One region of the Kitasatospora sp. NPDC094019 genome, then DNA from elsewhere that is predicted to be linked to it. Evidence: riboswitches for the same ligand, from Rfam matches in the RefSeq annotation. Region 1 holds a riboswitch; each other region holds the start of a gene.

Evidence for each region. A riboswitch is a leader RNA that binds a small molecule or an ion and turns the genes downstream of it on or off. The one in region 1 is predicted to bind S-adenosylmethionine.
Region 2: linked by a shared signal. The riboswitch ahead of ACIQ9P_RS37320 (IclR family transcriptional regulator) and the one ahead of ACIQ9P_RS32890 (AAA family ATPase) in region 1 are both predicted to bind S-adenosylmethionine.
Region 3: linked by a shared signal. The riboswitch ahead of ACIQ9P_RS02260 (aminotransferase class V-fold PLP-dependent enzyme) and the one ahead of ACIQ9P_RS32890 (AAA family ATPase) in region 1 are both predicted to bind S-adenosylmethionine.
Region 4: linked by a shared signal. The riboswitch ahead of thrC (threonine synthase) and the one ahead of ACIQ9P_RS32890 (AAA family ATPase) in region 1 are both predicted to bind S-adenosylmethionine.

The regions. Positions count from the first base shown of each region.
Region 1 is NZ_JBIWIF010000020.1:140,498-145,536, forward strand. It holds gene ACIQ9P_RS32880 (M28 family peptidase) at 1-1,173, opposite strand, end outside; gene ACIQ9P_RS32885 (helix-turn-helix domain-containing protein) at 1,635-3,065, shown strand; SAM riboswitch class IV at 3,273-3,396, shown strand; gene ACIQ9P_RS32890 (AAA family ATPase) at 3,716-5,039, shown strand, end outside.
Region 2 is NZ_JBIWIF010000031.1:427-5,465, reverse strand. It holds gene ACIQ9P_RS37335 (amidase) at 1-1,030, opposite strand, end outside; gene ACIQ9P_RS37330 (TetR/AcrR family transcriptional regulator) at 1,175-1,783, shown strand; gene ACIQ9P_RS37325 (DUF1963 domain-containing protein) at 1,882-2,607, opposite strand; SAM riboswitch class I at 2,705-2,847, shown strand; gene ACIQ9P_RS37320 (IclR family transcriptional regulator) at 3,042-3,755, shown strand; gene ACIQ9P_RS37315 (SGNH/GDSL hydrolase family protein) at 3,803-5,039, opposite strand, start outside.
Region 3 is NZ_JBIWIF010000001.1:485,812-490,850, forward strand. It holds gene ACIQ9P_RS02240 (NYN domain-containing protein) at 1-327, opposite strand, end outside; gene ACIQ9P_RS02245 (hypothetical protein) at 709-972, opposite strand; gene ACIQ9P_RS02250 (rhomboid family intramembrane serine protease) at 1,174-2,016, shown strand; gene ACIQ9P_RS02255 (Lrp/AsnC ligand binding domain-containing protein) at 2,013-2,294, shown strand; gene ACIQ9P_RS02260 (aminotransferase class V-fold PLP-dependent enzyme) at 2,337-3,713, opposite strand; SAM riboswitch class IV at 3,768-3,885, opposite strand; gene trpD (anthranilate phosphoribosyltransferase) at 3,993-5,039, opposite strand, start outside.
Region 4 is NZ_JBIWIF010000006.1:513,945-518,983, reverse strand. It holds gene otsB (trehalose-phosphatase) at 39-890, shown strand; gene ACIQ9P_RS17190 (trehalose-6-phosphate synthase) at 865-2,343, opposite strand; gene ACIQ9P_RS17185 (glucosyl-3-phosphoglycerate synthase) at 2,391-3,401, opposite strand; SAM riboswitch class I at 3,577-3,708, shown strand; gene thrC (threonine synthase) at 3,728-5,008, shown strand.

The DNA.
Region 1 (5,039 bases):
GATCGGGCCGCGGCCGACCAGGTTGATCATCTCGCCGACGGTGTAGTCCGGACTGTCGTACGGGGAGGGCTCGTTGGCGTACGCCTCGGTCAGCGCGCCGAAGATGTCGCCGGTGCCCTCGCCCAGGCCGTTCTCGTTGTTGGCGCCGCCCGGGGTGTACTGGTCGATGCCGTGGCCGAACTCGTGGCCGACGACGTCGATCGCGGCGATCCACTCGTTGGCGTTGTTGTGGCCGATGGAGACCGAGGAGCCGTCCCAGTAGGCGTTGACGTCGTTGAGACCGACCTTGACCGGCCAGCTGCCGCCGGTGCCGTTGTGGCCGTTGCGGCCCAGCCAGTCCTTGAGCATGTCCCATTCCTTCTGCGCCGCGAACATGACGTCGCCGCAGCCGGTCTCCTTGCTGGTGGGGTTGCCGGTACCCCAGGAGTCCGAGGACTTGCTGAATATCTGGCCGGTCGAGTAGTCGGCGCAGGTCAGGCCGGGACGGTTCGGGTCGCGCAGCGAGTAGGTGCTGCCCGAGGCCGTGGTGCTGATCTGCGGGGAGGGGCCGTTCCACTTGCTGTTGACGGTGCCGGCCCGGACGTCGTCGTAGCTGTCGATGACCTCGCCGTTGCGGGCGTCCACGAAGACGTGCAGGGTGCTCGGGGCGCTCGCGGTGCGGCCGGTGAGCACGGTCTCCCAGGCGAGCCGTCCGGCGCCGTCCTTGACCCGGACGACCAGCCGGCGGCTCTGGACGCCGTCCACGGTGGCCAGTTCGGTGCGGGCGGTGCGCTCCGCGTTGGCGGCGCTGACCAGGGCCGTGGTGGGCACCCCGATCGCGCCGGTGGAGGCGGACTGCAGGCCGCGCACCTTGCCCTGGCCGTCGGCGATGACGACGGCGTCGCCGCCGACGACCGGCAGGCCCTTGTAGGTGCGCTCGTAGGCGACCGAGTAGAGACCGCCCAGCCAGGGGGTCACGGACTGGCGCTCGTAGGTCTCGCCGGGTCCCTTGGCCAGGGCGTCCAGGCCGGCCGCGGCCGCCTGGTCGGCGGCGTTCACGGCGGCGGCCAGCGCGCTGGGGGGTGTCGGCGCGGCCGCACCCGGGGCGGCTCCGGCCTGTCCGACCGCGGTGGCGGTCAGCATGCCGGCCAGGACGGTCAGGGTGGTCCCCGCCGTCAGCAATCTGCGTTTCATTCCGAGGCTCCTCGAACGTGGGGGTGCTCGACCGCGGACGGTGTGCCGGAGGGGCGCTCACCGCAGGACGCTGGGGGACTGGTCTGCGGGCGTCCGCGCTCGGGTGCCGGAACCCTCACACGCCGTCATGCCTCGGTCAACGGGCTGGACACGTCGAACGGGGGGTTGGCAAGTTCCGTCAAGTGTCACCCTGACGCGTCAATGAGCCATCGGCACAAGAAACATGACGGTGAAAAAGGCGTCCGGGCAGGTCGGAGTGGTCGGAGAGGTCGAGACCGGTGCGTGGTGAGGTAGAGACCAATAGAGAGGAGAGGTTGAGACCACCGTGTAGAGAGGTTGAGACCAGCGTGCAGAAGTGGTTGAGACCACCTCATGTACGTCGGGGGTCCTCGTCCAGTACCGTCCTCCTCAGCGGACCTCTCCCACCGGAGGGCCCGGAACGCACTCGGGAGGGCAGCCCCGTGCACCGGAACCGGGCGGCGACCACGCCCGTCGAGGACCACCTCTGGCGGGCCTTCGGCCACCGGCTGCGGCAGTGGCGCCGTCGGGCCGGCCTGACCCAGGCCCAGCTCGGCGCCGAGATCGGCTACGACCACACCGCCGTCAGCAAACTGGAGCACGGCACCCGACGCACCAGCCCCCGGGTCGCCGACCGCCTCGACGACCTCCTCCACGCCGGCGGCGAACTGCGGGCCGCCTGCCGCCTCGCCGAGGAGGGACCGGCCCCGGCCTCCGTTCCCGTCCTCGTACCCGCTGTCGCCGTGCTCGGGGCGCCCCCGGTGCCCGTCCCCGGGGACTGGACCCGCCCCCCGCTGCCCGGCCCGCCGGTCGCCGCCCTGGCCCCTGTCCTGCCCGCCGGCCTCGCCGCCCACCTGCCCGACCGCCTCCCCGACTACGGGCTGCTCTGCCCCCTCCACGACGCGGCCGGCTGCGCCGTCCCCGCCGCGCCCGAACTGGCTGCCCTGCACACCGCGTTCCGCGCCGCCGACCCCGACACGACCGCCCCGCTCGACCCCGACACCGCCCACGCCCTGGCCGGCCTGCTCGCCGCCCACCTGCGGGCCGGCGACAGCCCCGCCGCTCCCGGCACCGCGGCCGTCGAGGACACCCTGCGGGTCGTCCTGCGCCGTCTGGCCGCCCACCCGGCCGGACCCGACCGTCGCCCGCTGGCCCGGCTCGCCGGCGAGTACGCCCACGCCGCGGGCGCCCTGCGGATGCAGGACGGCCGCAACGCCACCGCGATGGCCTGCTTCACCCGCGCCCTCGGCTGGGCCGAACTCGCCGGGGACCACGCCACCCAGGTCGCCGCCCTCAGTGACATGAGCTTCCTCGCCCGCCTCGACGGCGATCCGGACGCCGCGCTCGGCTACGCCCGCGAGATCTCCCGGGTGGCCCCGGCCCGGCACTGGGCCGGAGCCATGGGCCAGATCGCCCAGGCCCGCGCCCACGCCCTCACCGGCGACGTCCGCGCCACCGTCCGCCACCTCGGCCGCTCCCGGCTCCACCTCGACCACATCGGGGTCCACGACGAGTCCGACGCCGCCTGGCTCTCCATCGCCTCGATGCGGCTGCGGGTCGAGGCCGGCGCGGCCGCCGCCCTGCGCGACGCGGCCGCCGCCGTCGAGGACCCCCGGCTGGCCCGCCGGGCCGTCGACGCCGCCGAGACCGCGCTCGCGCTGCTCGCGCCCGACCAACTGCCCTCCGCCCGTCTGCTGTTCACCGTCCGGGTGGCCGACTGCCACCTGCTCGCCCAGGACCCGAGGGCGGCCGCCGACCTGCTGGGTCCGGTGCTCGCGGCGGCCGGCGGCGGGGTGGACGGGCTGCCGCCGCTGGTCCGGCGCGAACTCGCCGGGCTGCGCCGCCGCCTGGCCGGGCACGGCCTGGCCGGCTGAGGGGGCCGGGCGGGCCGAGCGGGGTCGAGCGGTGTCGAGCGTGCTGGGCGGGCCGAGCGGGCCGAGCACGTGGGCCGCGGCGCGCCCCGGCGCACTGTGGCGGGTGTGTTGCGCGCCCGTTGCGCCCCGTGCTGAACCGGCCGGTGGGCCGGATTCCGGGGCCCGGCCGATTGACGCGCTCGCCGGGCGCTTCCTAGACTCGGGGGCGGCGAAGAGTGTCAGCCCCAAGGCCCCGGCCGGCTGACCGGCAACCCCCACACTGCGGTGGGGTGCCCCGGGGATAAGCCAGGTGAGGGTCCGTCCGACCGACGGACCGTCACAAGCGCGGTCATGGGCCCGGGAGGGCGCGGGGGACGGAGAACGTCGTGGAACAGCGGGCAGGTGGACACCGCGCGGGTGCGTGGCCGTCGTCGCCCGTCGGTTCGCGTACGACGTCCGCCGCCCCGCTGCTCCGAGCCGACCTGCGACTGGTCGCCCGCCTCGACGTCGACCTGCTGCGGCGCGCCAGCTCCCTCTGTCGCTGAGCCGGTCGGCCGGCCGGGCGTCCCCGCCCGCCCCGGTCGGTCCCTCCGATTCCCTCGCCCACGAACCCGCGCGAGGAGGAGCGCCCAGCGGCCCGTCCTCCCGTGCGCCCTGCACCAGGAGAACGGATGTCCCCCCTTCCCGTGCCCCCGCCGCGTGATCCGTACGATCCGTACGGCCCGTCGAGAACCCCGCCCGCCGGCCGCGAGTCCGAGTACCGCCGGCTGCACCACGCCCTCGACCGCTGCGCCGCCGGCGCCGGGAGCGTGATCGTGCTGCACGGGTCCGTCGGCAGCGGGCGCAGCGACCTGCTCTACACCTTCACCGACACCGCCGCCGAGCGCGGCGTCCAGGTCCTGGTCGGCACCGGCTCGCCGCTCGAACGCGAGTTCCCGCTCGGCCTGGCCCGGCAACTCCTCCAGGGCGCCGACCTCGAACCCGAGGAGGCCGCCACCGCCGAGGCCCTGCTCGCCGAGGGCGCGGCCGCCGGCACCGACCCAGCCCCGTCCGACCGCCCCGCCGGGCGGCTCACCCAGCGCGTCCTGGAGGGCCTGTTCCGGCTGGTCCGCGGCCTGGCCGACCGCGCCCCCGTGCTGATCGCCGTCGACGACCGGCAGGACGCCGACCCGCAGTCGCTGGAGTTCCTGCTCTACCTGGTCCGCCGCACCCGGGGCACCGGCGTGCTCACCGTGCTCAGCTCGCGCGAGACCATGACCCCCGCCAACCCGCTGTTCGAGGTCGAACTCGCCCGCCAACCGCACCACCAGCACATCCGGCTCGACCTGCTGACCACCGGACTCGTCGCCGAGGTGCTGCGCACCCGGCTCGGCGCCGCGGCCGCCGACCGGTACGCCGCCGAGGCGCACACCCTCACCGGCGGCAACCCGCTGCTGGTGCACAGCCTCGTCGGGGACCAGGAGCGCGCCGGCAGCCCCGGCACCCTCGTCGTCGGCGAGGGCTATCGGCGCGGCCTGATGCACTGCCTGCACCGGATCGACCCGCTCGCCCTGCACTACGCGCGCGGCGTCGCGGTGCTCGGCGCCGGGGCCACCCCCGAACTCCTCGCCGAACTGCTGCTGCTCGCCCCCGACGCGCTGCCCCGGGCGCTGTACCTGCTGGACGCGGCCGGGCTGTTCCGCGACGGCGGCTTCCGCCATCCCACCGCCGCCGGGGACCTGCTCGCCGCGATGCGGCCGCTCGAACTCGCCGCCCTGCACCAGCGGGCCGGCCGACTCCTGCGGGCCGCCGGCGCGGCGGCGGCCACCGTCGACGGGCACGCCCGGGTGGCCGAGGGACATCTGCGCAGCTCGCTCGGGCCGGCGGCCGCCCCCGGCTCCGGGGACCCCGGCGCGGTGCTGCCGGAGTTCGGCGGCGGCGCGTGGGAGACGCCGGGCGCCGCCCTCGCCGCGGCGGACACCGTCGAGAACGAGAACGGGAACGAGAACGAGGGCG
Region 2 (5,039 bases), on a different contig from region 1:
CGGGGTGCCCGGCCCACACCGCAGGCGTCCGGTCCGACCAGGGCCACGCCCGTTCGAGCTGCCCGGCGAGCCGGAAGAGGCGGCCCTCCTGCCCGTACCCGGCCGCGAACTGCATCCCGACCGGGAGGCCGGTCCCGGTTCCCGGGTCGGGCTCGGCCTCCGTCACCCGGTGACCGAGCGACTCCAGCAGACGCACGGCGCGGGCCAGCGCTTCCGCGACCGGTGGCGCGACCGCCCGCCCGCCCCACGGCCGGGTGAGGACGCCGATCAGCAGGGCGCCCGGATCCCGGTCGACCTCCTCCGCGTACGGCCGGGGCGGCTCCGGCGCGGCGTAGGGGTCGCCCGGCGCGGGCCCCCGGACCAGGTCGAGCAGGACGGCGCTGTCGCGCACGGTCCGGCTGACGGCGCCGTGCACGGCCAGGCCGTTGAAGATCTCGTCCACGGCCGGGCCCATCGGCACCCGCCCGCGGGTCGGCTTCAGCCCGAACAGGCCGTTGTAGGCGGCGGGGACGCGGATCGAACCCGCGGCGTCGGTGGCGTGCGCGATCGGGACGATCCCGGCGGCGACGGCCGCGCCCGCGCCCCCGCTGGACCCGCCGGCGCTGCGGGTGAGGTCCCAGGGGTTGCGGGTGGCGCCGTACAGCACGGGTTCGGTGGTGGTGCTGTAGGCCAGCTCCGGGGTGGCGGTGCGCCCGAAGGTCACCAGGCCCGCCCGGCGGAGCCGCGTCATCAGGGTGGAGTCGGCGGCGGCGACCTGGCCGGCGGCGAGGCGGCTGCCGAGCTCCGTCCGGCGCCCGGCGGCCTCCACCCCGAGGTCCTTGACGAGGAAGGGGACCCCGGCGAGCGGGGTGCTGCCGGGGCGGGGCGTGTCGTCGGCCGGCCAGGTCTCCACGACGGCGTTGACCCGCGGGCCGACCGAGCGCGCGGCTTCCCGCGCGGCCGCCTCCACTTCGGCGGGGGTCACCTCTCGCCGGGCGATCAGTTCGGCGAGACCGACCGCGTCGTGGCGCACGTACTCGGTGATGTCCAAGGGCCCTCCCGGAATCGCGTGCGGCACCGACTGGTACCGCAGAGTTCCACACGATACCGATCGGTATCGTGTGGGACGGACTGGTACCGTAACAGCCCCGGGGAAGCACCGCGGGCCGCGATCGACCGGAGGCCGTGAACAGTCATGACAGTGCCCGCCAGAAGGCCGAGCCGGGTGGCGAAGCTGCCGCCCCGCGAACGCGTCCTCGACGCCGCCGAGGAGCTCTTCCGGACCGAGGGGATCCAGCGGGTGGGCGTGCAGGCGATCGCGGAGAAGGCCGGGACCACCAAAATGGCGATCTACCGTCATTTCGAGACCAAGGACGCGCTGGTCGCGGAGTGGCTGCGGATCGTCGTCGCCGACTACCGGGCCGCGTTCGACCGGGTCGAGGCGGAGCACCCGGACCGGCCCGAGGAACAGATCCTGGGCCTGGCCCGCTTCATCGCCGAGGGACTGCCGACGCTCTCGTACCGGGGCTGCCCGTTCGTCAACTCCCTCGCCGAACTGCCCGACCGCTCCCACCCGGGGCGGCAGGTGATCGAGGAGCACAAGGAGTTCCAGCTCCGACGGCTGACCGGCAGCTGTGTGCGGGCCGGGCTCTCCGACCCCGGACAGGCGGCGGCCGAGATCACCTTCGTGCTCGAAGGCGCCCAGATCAGCACCCAGAACGGGAGCGTGGACCGGGTGGGCGAGCGACTGCTGCGGGCGGTCGAGGGCGTCGTGGCCCGGTACCGCCCGGCCGCCGCCACCTGACGGCGGCGGCGCGTCCGGGGTTCGGCAGTGCCGTCGGCACCGCCGTCCGCACCGCCGTCCGCACCGCCGTCAGTCCAGTACTGCCACAGGTACTGCTGTCAGCACTGCCAGAGGAACGCCGCGCCGGCGCAGGGGGAGCAGGTGAAGGCGTAGGCCCGGCCACTGCCGAAGTTCATGGCGGTGACGGGATCGGGCCCCTCCTGGAGCTGGACGGCGAGCCGCATCGGCTCGGCACAGGCCGGGCAGTCCGGTGTCTCGTCGTTCTGGAGCCAGGCCGGGGCGCCGTTGAGCTGGCCGAGCACGTGGGTGCGGGGGCGGCCGGTCCGGTCCGCCCAGGCGGCGCGGGCGCGGTCGAAGTCCGGTGCGTCCGCGAGGAACTGGGCCTCGGCGGCGCGGGTGGCGCCGAGGAGCAGGAGATCCTCGTCGTCCTCGTCGTCCTCGTCGCCGAAGTCGTCCTCGTCCTCGTCGGGGTCGGCGTCCTCACGGCCCTCGGGGTCGGACCGCACCGGAAGGGGGATCGGCACCAGCGCGTCGGCCGCGAGGACCAGCGCGACGTTGGCACCCGAACGGGCGTCCCAGTCCCGGCACTCTCCCGGACGGTTCTGGCAGGCGAACAGAACCAGCACCCGGTCCTGGGGACCCGGACCTCCGGTCACGGCGGCGCCGGACCCGTCCAGCACGATCTGCGCGAGGAACCGCATCGGGCCGCCGCAATCGGCACAGGTCGGCCAGGCGGTGCCGGGCGGGGCGAGCGGCACGCCGCCGGTGCGCGTGACCGTCGCATCGTCCGCGACCGGGCCGCCCTCGGTGATCAGGGTCGTCATACGGCCCGACTGTAGGACACCGCGGCGACACCGCCCGGCCGCGGTCGGGGGACGGGGGCTTGGCAGGCGGGCGGGGGAGTCTTGTATCGTTCTTCGCGAATCATCCAGAGGGGTGGAGGGACCGGCCCTACGAAGCCCCGGCAGCTCCCCGTTCGACCCGGCGTCCGAAGTACGCGCCGTGCCGTCCGGGATCAGTGCCAACTCCGGCCTGTCGCCAATGTGGCGCGGGAAAGATGAGGAGACACGGTGCTCTCTGTGCTGTCCTTCCGCCGGGCGCTTCCCGTCCCGGACCTTTCGCGTACCCGTCTCGTGCCCGGCGCAGGCAATCGGCCCACTTGCTCGGCCCGCCCTCGCTGACCACCCCCCCCGCTCCCCACGGGGGGCCTCCGCGAGCGCGCCCCGGGCGGCTCGCGGGATCTGAGACGGAGACATCCATGGACAACACGAGCGGCGTCGGCGTGCTCGACAAGGTCACCTCGATCCTCGGCACCCTGGAGGCCGGACCGACCACCCTGGCCGGCCTCGTCGCGGTGACCGGCCTGGCCCGGCCCACGGCGCACCGGCTCGCCGTCGCACTCGAACAGCACCGGCTGGTCGCCCGTGACGTGGAGGGCCGCTTCATCCTCGGCCCCCGGCTCGGTGAACTCTCGGCCGCCGCCGGGGAGGACCGGCTGCTGGCCGCCGCCGGCCCGGTCCTCGCCCGGCTGCGCGACGTCAGCGGGGAGAGCGCCCAGCTCTACCGTCGGCAGGGCGGTGTCCGGATCTGCGTGGCCGCCGCCGAGCGCCTCTCCGGGCTGCGCGACACCGTTCCGGTGGGAGTCACCCTCCCGATGAAGGTCGGCGCCGCCGCCCAGGTCCTGCTGGCCTGGGAGGAGCCCGAGCGGCTCCACCGCGGCCTCCAGGGCGCCAGCTTCACCGCGACCGCGCTGAGCGGCGTCCGGCGCCGTGGCTGGGCCCAGTCGATCGGGGAACGCGAGCTCGGGGTCGCGTCCGTCTCCGCCCCGGTCCGGGGGCCGGCGAACCGGGTCGTGGCCGCCGTGGCCGTCTCCGGCCCGATCGAGCGGTTGACCCGCCACCCCGGCGCCCTTCTCTCGCAGACGGTCGTCGAAGCGGCCGACCGTCTCACCGAGGCCCTCCGCCTCACCTGACGGGCCCGGTCGCGGGGGCCGCCCCCCGCGACCGGCGGCCGGGCGAGTCAGCGCAGGCTGTCGAGGTCGATGCTGTCCGCCATCACGCGGTAGCCGAGCGGCCCGGGGTGGAGGTGGTCGCCGGCGTGGAGGCCGTCCGGGATCGCGCCGGTGCCCTCGGGATCGACGGCGCGGTCGAAGTCGGCCACCGCGTCGTACGCGCCGGAGGTACGGATCCACTCGTTGAGGTCGCGGCGCAGCCGGTCGGCGCCCGCGGTCCAGAACGGCGCGCCGCCGAAGGGCATCAGGGTGGCTCCGACGGCCTTGACGCCCCGGGCGTGGGCGGCCCGGATCAGGGCGCGGTGGGCGTTGATCAGCCGCTGGAGCGTCACGGGCGGGTCGTCGCGGTCCACGCCGCAGATCTGGTCGCCGCCGCGGAGGATGTCGTTCATGCCGTGGGAGACGATGACGGTGCCCACGTTCGGTCGGTCCAGCACATCGCGCCGGAAGCGGCTCAGCGCGCTGTCCCCGGCGCAGGCGGAATCGGCGAGCATCTTGTTCGAGCCGATGCCGGCGTTGAGGACGGGGCGCGGTCGGCCGGCGGCGACGAGCCGCTCGGCGAGGAGGTCTGGATAGCGGTCGTCGCCGTCGACGGTGGCGCCGAACCCGTCGGTGGTGGACTCGCCGAACGCCACCACCGCCCTGCCCACGGGCCGCCCGCCGGTGACCTCGACCCCGCCGAGGTAGTACCAGGAGCCGTACCCGGGGCGGACGGCATCGGTGAACGCCGCCGCATCGGTGTCCCCGCGGTGGTCGCCGTCGGCCCGGTAGGTCGTGGTCATGGACAGCTGGTGGTAGGTGGCCGGGCCGGTCGCGCCGTCGAACCAGAGCGTCAGCGCCACCCGGTCGCGGGCCGCCACCGGCAGCGGCACCGGATCGCTGAGGACCTCTCCGCCCGCGGGGACGACGACGGAGTCCCGGTGCCCGAAGCGCAAGGGCAGTACTGTCCCCGGGACGACGGCCGCCCCGTCGGCGGCGCGGCCGACAGTGGCCCCGCTCAGCCGCAGTGGTGTCGTCCCGTAGAGATTGGACAGCCGGAACCGGAGGGCCTTGCCACCGGTGCCCAGTCGCACCACCTGCCGTACCGACTGGTGGTCGAAGCCCCGCACGGCCCAGGTCTCGAACCACGGCGCCGAGGAGGGCCGCATCATCGGCGCGGACCAGGCGGCCGACCAGCGCTGGGGATACGCCGAGGAAGTGTCCCCGGTGGCCGATGCGGCGGCCGGCGCGGGGAGGGAGGTGGCG
Region 3 (5,039 bases), on a different contig from region 1:
GGCGGACCGCACCAGATAGGCGGCCGCGGCCACGTCCATCGGGTCGGCGGCACCCGGCACGGCGCCCGTCTCCAGGGCCCTGACCAGGTCCGGCTGCCCCAGCCTCAGCCGCTCCGCTATCCGCACCCGGAAGGCCGGCTCCGCCTCCAGCGCCGCGGCCAGCGCGGTCGCCGCGTACTTGGCCCGGCGGGCGGGGGTGAACTTGGCGTACTGGCGCAGCGACTGGGGCAGTTCGCCGAGCGGCAGGCCGCCGAGCGCGTCCGAGGCCAGACCGACCACCCGCCGGCGCACCCCCTCCGGAAGCGGACGGTCCAGCGTCTCGGCCACCGCCGCGCCACCCTCCGGGTCGGCCGTGCCGTCCGGGAGCGCCGCACCGTGCGGGACCGCTGTTCCCTCCGGGAGCGCCGTACCGTCCGCTGCCGCCGGCTCCTCACCCGCGCCGGACTCCTCACCGGCGGGCGCCGCCGGGGCCTCGGTGCCGGACGGGGCGGCCACGGCCGCGTCCGGCGCCTGCGCGTCCACAGCGGGCTGCCGCCCCTGCGGCCCGGCGGGCTCCTTCGCTGCGTCCACCACGTCCTCGGCTCCGATCCTGGTCCAGCGGGGTACGGCCCACGGCCGCCACCCCCGTCACACTCCGCGTGTTCTCTCCGTATTGTCCCGTGCGGCGGGCGGCCACGCCGCGCACCGCCCACCGCACGGACCGGGCGGTCAGCCCTGTTCGGGCGCCTCGGCGGCCTCGTCCGCACCGGGACGGGCCACCAGCTCGACCTGGTCCGCCGCGTTGCACCAGCGGCAGCGCACCGACTCCACGGTCTCGCTGAGCACCTGGGTCTCCTCGACCTTGGACTCGCCGGCCAGGTCGAAGTGCAGGAACTCGGTCACCCGGGCGGTCCGGGTCACGTCGAAGCGGGTCAGGTTGCCGCAGAGCGTGCAGCGCCAGCGCGTCTCGGCGGTCAGGGCGGGGACGGTCATCGGGGGTCCTCTCGGGTGGTCCCGGAACGGGCTCGGGCTCTCCCCCCGGGGCCCCGGCGTCGGCGGCGGGAGGCGGGAATGCCCGCCCCAAGCCTATTGCCTGGGGCAACCTTCCCGGCCACCGGCCGATCGGTCCCGGGCGGTAGCCCACCTGCCGTAACCGCGCGGTGCCCGCCGGGTACCGGGGGGATGCTGGAGCCCATGGCGATCCCGGTCCCCCATCCCGGCGCGCACCGCGGCCGACCGGCCGCCACCGCTCCGGCCGTCTGCTACGCGCTGATCGCGCTGAACACCGCGGTCTTCCTGCTCGGGCCGGCCGCGGGGCTCAACCCGCTCTACGGCCGGGACCAGGCCCGGGTCTGCGCCGAGCAGCGCTACGAGCAGCGCTGGGGGGCCGTCCCCGCCGAGCTCCTGACCGGCCACCCGCTGACCGCGGACCAACTGGCCGAGGCCCCGGACCCGGTACCCGGCTGCCCGGCCGCGGCCACCCCCGGCAAGCACCCGGCCCTGTCCGTGCTCAGCGCGCTCTTCCTGCACGTCGGCTGGCTGCACCTGCTCGGCAACCTGCTCTTCCTGTACGTCTTCGGCCCCAGCGTGGAACGCCGCCTCGGCCGCCCCCGGTTCCTCCTCTTCTATCTGGCGGCCGGCGCGCTGACCACCTACGGGTTCGCGCTGGCCGAGGCCCATTCGGCGGACTCGACCCGGGTGCTGATCGGCGCCTCGGGGGCGATCTCCGCCGTGCTCGGCTCCTACCTGCGCTTCCACCCGCACGCCCGGGTCACCACGCTCGTCCCGCTGCTGCTCTTCCTGCCGCTGCGGTTCCCGGCCTGGCTGGTGCTGGGCCTGTGGTTCACGCTCCAGTGGTGGTCGGTGCACTCCGCCGGACCCGGGGTGGCGTACCTGGTGCACGTGATCGGCTTCATGACCGGCTTCCTCTACGCGTGCGCCCTGGCCGAGCGCCGCCCCCGCCGCCCCCGCCCCCGCGACGGTGCGACCGACGCCCGCTACCCTGGCGGCACCTCACAAAGGAGTACGCCACCGTGATCACCGCCATCGTCCTGATCAAGACCAGCGTCGACCGCATCCCGGAGATCGCCGAGGCGATCGCCGCCATCGAGGGCGTCAGCGAGGTCTACTCGGTGACCGGCGGCTACGACCTGGTCGCGATGGTGCGGGTGCGCCGCCACGACGACCTCGCCGACGTGATCCCCGGTCGGCTGAACAAGGTCCCGGGCGTGGCCCACACCGAGACCCAGATCGCCTTCCGCACCTACTCCCAGCACGACCTGGAGGCCGCGTTCGCGATCGGCCTGGAGGAATAGGGAGGAAGGGGTAGCCGCGGAGCGGCCACTCCCGACGGGGCCTCAGCCCTCCCGGCGGGTGTCCGCGACGCAGCGGCCGCCCTCGTTCCGGTAGCTCCACGCCGCGCCGTCCTTGACCAGCTCCCGGACGGCGGTGAGGAACCGGTCCACGTGCTCGTCCGGCGTGCCGGCGCCGAAGCTCACCCGGATCGCGTTCAGGCTGCGCTCGCCCGGCAGCGACGGCTCCGGCGCGCCGCACTCCGAGGGCGCGGCCTCCTCGTCGCCGAGCAGGGTGCGCACCAGCGGGTGGGCGCAGAACAGGCCGTCCCGCACCCCGATGCCGTACTCGGCGGACAGCGCGGCCGAGAAGTGCGAGCTGTTCCAGCCCCGGACCACGAAGGACAGCACGCCCACCCGCTCCGAGTCGGCACCGAACAGGTTCAGCACCCTGACCTCGGGGATCTCCGCCAGACCGGCCTTCAGCCGGGCCACCAGCGCCCGCTCGCGGGCCTCCAGGGCGTCGAACCCCGCCTCGGTGAGCGCCCGGCAGGCCGCCGCGATCGCGTACACGCCGATGACGTTCGGGGAGCCGGCCTCGTGCCGGGCCGGGCCGGTGTGCCACTGCACGGCCACCGAGCCGTCGGTCTCGCGGGCCACCGTACGGGTGGCGCCGCCGCCGGCCAGGTACGGCTCGGCCTCGTCCAGCCAGTCGGACCGGCCGGCCAGCACCCCGGAGCCGAACGGCGCGTACAGCTTGTGACCGGAGAAGGCGATCCAGTCGACGTCCAGCTCGCGCACCGAGACCCGGTGGTGCGGGGCCAGCTGCGCGGCGTCCAGCACCACCCGGGCGCCGTGGCGGTGGGCGGTCCTGGTCAGTTCGGCGACCGGCCAGAGCTCGCCGGTGACGTTCGACGCGCCGGTGACGCAGAGCAGCTTCGGGCCCTCGGGCGCCTCGGCGAGCGCGGCCTCGAAGGCGGCGACGGCCTCGGCGTGCGAGCGCGGGGCGCGCAGACAGGTGACGGTCAGGCCGGCGTGCGCCCAGGGCAGCAGCGAGGCGTGGTGCTCGGTCTCGAAGGCGAACACCCGGGTCCCGGCCGGGACGGCGCCGGCCAGCAGGTTGAGCGAGTCGGTGGTGGCGCGGGTGAAGACCACCTGGTCGTCCTCGCGCAGGTCCAGGAACTCGGCGACGGTGCGGCGGCTCTGCTCGAACAGGTCGGTGGAGAGCTGGGACAGGTAGCCGGCGCCGCGGTGCACGCTGCCGTAGTAGGGGGCGTAGGCGGCGACCTCGTCCCAGACCCGCTGCAGCGCCGGGGCGCTGGCGGCGTAGTCGAGCGCCGCGTAGGCGACCTTGTCGCCGTTGGCGAGCGGGACCTCGACGTCGTGGCCGAGGACGGCGAGGGGGGTACCGAGGTCGATGGCGAGGTCGGTGGCGAGAGACATGGGGATGCACTCCGTCTACGGGTCAGGGACCCCGGGAGTGCGTGATGATCCGGGTGTCCGCGCTTGCCACGCGGACGGCTCGCCGCACGGCCCGGTCCTCACCCAGGGCACCCCGCCACGGAAGGAGGGTTGCCGGACAGCAAGCTGGGGCTTGTCGCTGTCACTCATGACCTGGCCAAGACTGTAGATCGGGTGCGTCCCCCGGTCAAACAGGGGTCCACATCCCGGACACCGGTCGGGGCCCACCGGGAGGATTCCCGGTGGGCCCCAACTGCCGTGTCATGCCCGGGCGGTGGCCTCGGACCAGTGCTTCAGCAGATCCCGCGCGGCACCCGAGTCGATCGCCGTCGCGGTACGCCGCATGGCCGCCCCGAGCTGCTCCGCGAGCGGCGCGTCGGTGAGGTCCAGCGCCACCAGCGCGGCCGCCGAGTTGAGCAGCACCGCGTCGCGGACCGGGCCGTGCTCCCCGGCGAGGACCCGGCGCGCGACCTCCGCGTTGTACGCCGGGTCCGCGCCGCGCAGCGCCTCGATGCCGACCGGCTCGATGCCGACCTCGCGCGGGTCGAAGGAGGTCTCGGTGACGGCGCCGTCGCGGACCACCCACACCCGCGAGGTGGTGCTGATCGTCAGCTCGTCCAGCCCGTCGTCGCCCCGGAAGACCAGCGCGGTGGCACCGCGCCGGGCGAGCACCCCGGCGATCAGCCCCGCCAGGCGGGTGTCGAAGCAGCCGATCGCGTGCGCCGTCACCCGGGCCGGGTTGGTCAGCGGCCCCAGGATGTTGAAGGCGGTGGGCACCCCGAGGTCGCGCCGCGCGGGCGCGGCGTGCCGCATCGACGGGTGGAAGGTCGCGGCGAAGCAGAAGGTGAGCCCGACCTCCTCGGCGATCTCGGCGACCCGGCGCGGCCGGAGGTCCAGGCTGATGCCCAGCTTCTCCAGCACGTCCGAGGAGCCGCTGGACGAGGACGCGGCCCGGTTGCCGTGCTTGACCACCTTGGCGCCGGCCGCGGCCGCGACGATCGCCGACATGGTCGAGATGTTGACGGTCCTGGCCCGGTCACCACCGGTGCCGACGATGTCCACCGCCGGGCCGGGGATGTCCAGCGGCTCGGCGTGCGCGTACATCGAGTCGACCAGTCCGGAGATCTCGTCGACCGTCTCGCCCTTGGCCCGCAGCGCCACCATGAACCCGGCCACCTGCACCGGGGTGGCCTCGCCGCTCATGATCCGGTCCATCGCCCACGCCGTGGCCGAGCGGTCGAGGTCCTCCCGCCTCAGCAGCGCCGACAGGATGTCCGGCCAGGAGCGGACCACCTGCGCGGGGTCGCT
Region 4 (5,039 bases), on a different contig from region 1:
ACGGGTGACCCCCGCCCGGGCTGGGTACGGTCCCGGACATGGGCCTTTCCGACATCGCGCGAACACTGACGGACACCGGACGCATGGGGCTGGCGGCGCTGCTCGCCGCGCCCCGCGACGCCGTGATCGCCCTCGACTTCGACGGGACGCTCGCCCCGATCGTCCCCGACCCGGACACGGCCCGGGCGGACCCGGGTGCGGCACCCGCGCTGCGCGCGCTGGCACCGCGGGTCGGCGCGGTCGCGGTGGTGACCGGCCGCCCGGCCGCCCTGGCGGTGGAGTACGGCGGGCTGGCCGGGATCGACGGGGTGGTGGTGCTCGGCCACTACGGCGCGGAGCGCTGGGAGGACGGCCGGCTGACGGCGCCGCCGCCGCACCCGGGCGTGGCCGCGGTGCGGGCGGAGCTGCCCGAGCGGCTGGCGGCGCTCGGCGCGCCCGAGGGCACCTGGGTGGAGGACAAGGGCCGCTCGGTGGCCGTGCACACCCGCCGGACGGCCGGACCGGAGGCGGCGTTCGCGCTGCTGCGGGCGCCGATGGAGCGGCTGGCGGCCGAGCACGGGCTGGTGGTGGAGCCGGGCCGGCTGGTGCTGGAGCTGCGGCCGCCGGGGGTGGACAAGGGGGCGGCGCTGACCGGGCTGCTGCGCGAGCGCGGGGCCCGTTCGGTGCTCTACGCGGGGGACGACCTGGGGGACGTTCCGGCCTTCGCGGCGGTGGAGAAGCTGCGCCCGGAGGGTCTGGCCGGTCTGCTGGTGTGCAGCGGCGCGGTGGGGGACGCGCCGGTGCGCGAGCTCGCCGACCGGGCGGACCTGGTGGTCCCGGGCCCGGCCGGCGTGGTGGAGCTGCTGGTCGCGCTGGGGGAGGAGCTCAGCCGCCCGGCCGCAGGGCGTTGAGCTGGTCCAGGAACCACTGCTGCGGCGGCAGCGCCGTCGCCGCGGCGGCCAGCCGCTTGGTGCGGTCGGTCCGCTCGTCGGCCGGCATGGTGAGCCCGGCGTGCAGCGCCTCGGCGGTGGCCACGACGTCGTACGGGTTGACGCTCAGCGCGTCCTGGCCGAGTTCGGCGTGCGCGCCGGCCTCCCGGGAGAGCACGAGCGCGCACCCCTGGTCGGAGACCACCGGGACCTCCTTGGCGACGAGGTTCATGCCGTCCCGGATCGGGTTGACCAGGGCCACGTCGGCCAGCCGGTAGGCGGCCAGCGAGCGCGGGAAGTCGTCGTCGACGTGGAGCACCAGCGGCCGCCAGTCCGGGGTGCCGAACTCCTCCTCGATCTCCGCGGCGAGCGCCCGCACCCGGTCGGTGTAGGCCCGGTACTCGGCGAGGTCGGTGCGGGACGGGTAGGCGAAGGCGATGTGGACGACCCGGTCCCGCCACTCGGGGCGGGTGCGCAGCAGGTGCCGGTAGGCCAGGAAGCCGCGGACGATGTTCTTGCTCAGCTCGGTGCGGTCGACCCGGACGATCGTGCGGCGGTCGCCGACGGTCGCGCGCAGGGTGGCGAGCCGCTCGTCGACGTCCGGCCGGTGGGCCCGCTCGCGCAGGAAGTCGGCGTCGGCGCCGAGGCCGTGGACGCCGAGGGCGGTGGTGCGGCCCCCGAACGTCACGGTGAGCGCCTCGCGGTCGACGTCCGCGCCGAGGTACCGCTCGCAGCAGTCGGCGAAGGCGAGGGCCCAGCGGCGGGTCAGGAAGCCCGCCCGGTCGGCGCCGAGGATGCCGGTGAGGACGGTCCCGGCGATGTCGTCGGGCAGCAGCCGCAGGTACTCGGGCGGCGCCCAGGGGGTGTGCGAGAAGTGGCCGATCCGCAGGTCGGGGCGGGCGGCGCGGAGCAGCGCCGGGACCAGTGAGAGGTGGTAGTCCTGCACCAGGACGGCGGCCCCGGGGGCGGCCTCGGCGGCGAGGGCCTCGGCGAAGGCCGTGTTGTACGCGGTGTAGGCCGCCCACTCGGTGCGGAAGCCGGCGTCGAAGACGGGTTCGGTCGGGGTGTTCCAGAGCAGGTGGTGGACGAACCAGAGGGTCGAGTTGGCGATGCCGTTGTACGCGCGGGCGAAGGTCTCGGGATCGATGCCGAGCATCCGGACGGCCTGGCCGCCGACGTCGTGGCCGGCCCGGTCGAGCCTGCCGTCCGGGGCCTCGCGGGCGGCCCTGCGGTCGGCGTCGGAGAGGGCGGCGCAGACCCAGACGGCGTCCGGGTCGTCGATCGCGGACAGCCCGGAGACCAGCCCGCCGCCGCCTCTGCGGAGGGTGAGGCTGCCGTCCTCGGCGGTGCCGAACGACACCGGCCCCCGGTTGGACGCCACCAGCACGGGGGCGGCGCCGGTCGGATTCGAACGTTCGGTCGTGAGATCGCCCATGGTTGGTTCGTTGCCGTGGCTCCGGGGCGGCAAACCCGCGGGACGCGTCATCGGTGTCGGGTGGCGTACTCGGGAAGGGTGTGCATCGGCGGCCGCTCGGTCGCGCTGACCGGGTGGGTGTGGGCGGTGAAGGCGCGGGTCAGCGGGTCGCGGGTGAACTGGGTGAGCTGGGGGCGAACCAGGTCGGCGGACGCCTTCAGCCGGTGGGTGCGGTCCAGCCGCTCCAACGCGGTGCGGTAGATGGTGGCCGCCATCCGGCCGAGTGCCTGGGCGTCCTGGTGCCGGTGGTGGCGGATGCCGACGTCCACCTGCGCGAGCGCGTCCAGTCCGGCCGTCTCCAGGGCGTCGACGAGCAGGCCGAGCTCGACGCCGTAGCCGGTGGGGAAGGGCAGCCGTTCGAGCAGGGAGCGGCGGGCCGCGTACTCGCCGCCGAGCGGCTGGACGAAACCGGCGAGTTCCGGCCAGTGCAGATTGAGCAGCGGCCGGGCGACCAGTTCGGTGACCCGGCCGCCGCCGGCCGGTACCACCGCGCCGTCGGCCTCCAGCGGCCGGTCGTACATCGCCTTGACCAGCTGGATGTCCGGCTCGGTCAGCAGCGGGCCGAGGATGCCGGAGACCAGGGTGGGGTGGAACTCGCGCAGGTCGGCGTCCACGAAGCAGACGATCTCGCCGCGGGTGACCAGCAGCGACCGCCACAGCACCTCGCCCTTGCCGGGGGCGGCGGGCAGCCGGGGCAGAATGGCGTCCCGGTGGACGACGGTGGCACCGGCCGCGGCGGCGACCTCGGCGGTGGCGTCGGCGGAGCCGGAGTCGACCACCACCAGCTCGTCCACCAGCGGCAGCCGCTCCATCAGTTCCCGCCGGATCACCCGGACGATCCCGCCGACGGTGGCCTCCTCGTCCAGGGCGGGCAGCACGACGCTGACGGTGCCGGCCGGACCGAGGGCGCGCTTGGCGGCCACGAGCGTGTGAACCGGCCGGTCGGCCGCGGTCCACGAGCGCCGCCGCAGCCAGGACGCGGTCTCGGGGAGGGGCGCGGGGGTCGGTTCGGCGGGCACGGTGCTCTCCTCGACGGATGGGGCTCCCCCGGCCCTCGGCCGGGAGAGAGTGGGACGGGTCATCTCGCGTGGCGGACGGTCCCGTTCGGGGCCGGGGCCTTCGGATACAGTCTTCGTACAGCGGTCGGACCTTCGCACGCCGGGGTCGCCACTGCGCAGAACCACAACTTCACAGAGCTCATCCAGAGGGACTGAGGGAACGGCCCGTTGACGTCCCGGCAACCTTCTCGCACGGTCGGCCCACGGCCCCGGCGGGACAGGTGCCAATTCCGGCCCGGGCGCGACCGCGTCCTGGGGAAGATGAGGAGAGAGGTCTCCGTACCATCATGGCTATCGACACCGCCGCACCCGTCGCCGTCGACCTCGGCCCCGCCACCGCGCTGTCCTGTCGCGAGTGCGGCACCCGGTTCCCGCTCGGTCCCAGCTTCGCCTGTCTCGAGTGCTTCGGTCCGCTGGAGATCGCCTACGAGTTCGGCAGCGAGGGCGCCGAGGAGCTGCGCAAGCGGATCGAGGCCGGTCCGGCGTCGATCTGGCGCTACGCGCCGCTGCTGCCCGTCCCGGCCGACGTGGCGACCAAGCCGAACCTCAACCCGGGGTGGACTCCGCTGGTGAAGGCGGACAACCTGGGCCGCGAGCTCGGCTTCACCGGCCAGCTGCACATCAAGGACGACTCCGGGAACCCGACCCACTCCTTCAAGGACCGCGTGGTGGCCTGCGCCATCGAGGCGGCCCGGGTGTTCGGCTACACCACGCTGTCCTGCTCCTCGACCGGCAACCTGGCCGGCGCGGTCGGCGCGGCGGCGGCCCGGGCGGGCTTCCGGTCCTGCGTGTTCATCCCGCACGACCTGGAGCAGGGCAAGGTCGTGATGGCCGGGGTCTACGGCGGTGAGCTGGTCGGCATCGAGGGCAACTACGACGACGTGAACCGCTTCTGCTCGGAGCTGATCGGCGATCCGGCCGGCGAGGGCTGGGGCTTCGTCAACGTCAATCTGCGGCCGTACTACGGCGAAGGCTCCAAGACGCTGGCCTACGAGATCTGCGAGCAGCTCGGCTGGCGGCTGCCGGAGCAGATCGTGATCCCGGTCGCCTCGGGCTCCCAGCTCACCAAGATCGACAAGGGGCTGCAGGAGCTGATCAAGCTGGGCCTGGTCGAGGACCGGCCGTACCGGATCTTCGGCGCCCAGGCCGAGGGCTGCTCGCCGGTCTCGGCGGCCTTCAAGGCCGGTCACGACGTGATCCGGCCGGTCAAGCCGGACACCATCGCCAAGTCGCTGGCGATCGGCAACCCGGCCGACGGCCCGTACGTGCTCGACATCGCCCGGCGCACCGGTGGCGCGGTGGAGGACGTCACGGACGAGGAGGTCGTGGCGGCGATCCGGCTGCTGGCCCGGACCGAGGGCATCTTCGCGGAGACCGCGGGCGGCGTGACCGTCGGCGTGCTCAGGAAGCTGGTCGAGACCGGGCGGCTGGACCCGTCGAAGGAGACCGTCGCCATCAACACCGGGGACGGGCTGAAGACCCTCGACGCCGTCTCCGAGGCCGGCATGACCGCCGTCATCCGGCCGACCCTGGACGCCTTCCGGGGCGCCGGCCTCGCCTCCGACTGACCCCGTCGTCCCCGACCGCCCCGCCCAGCGC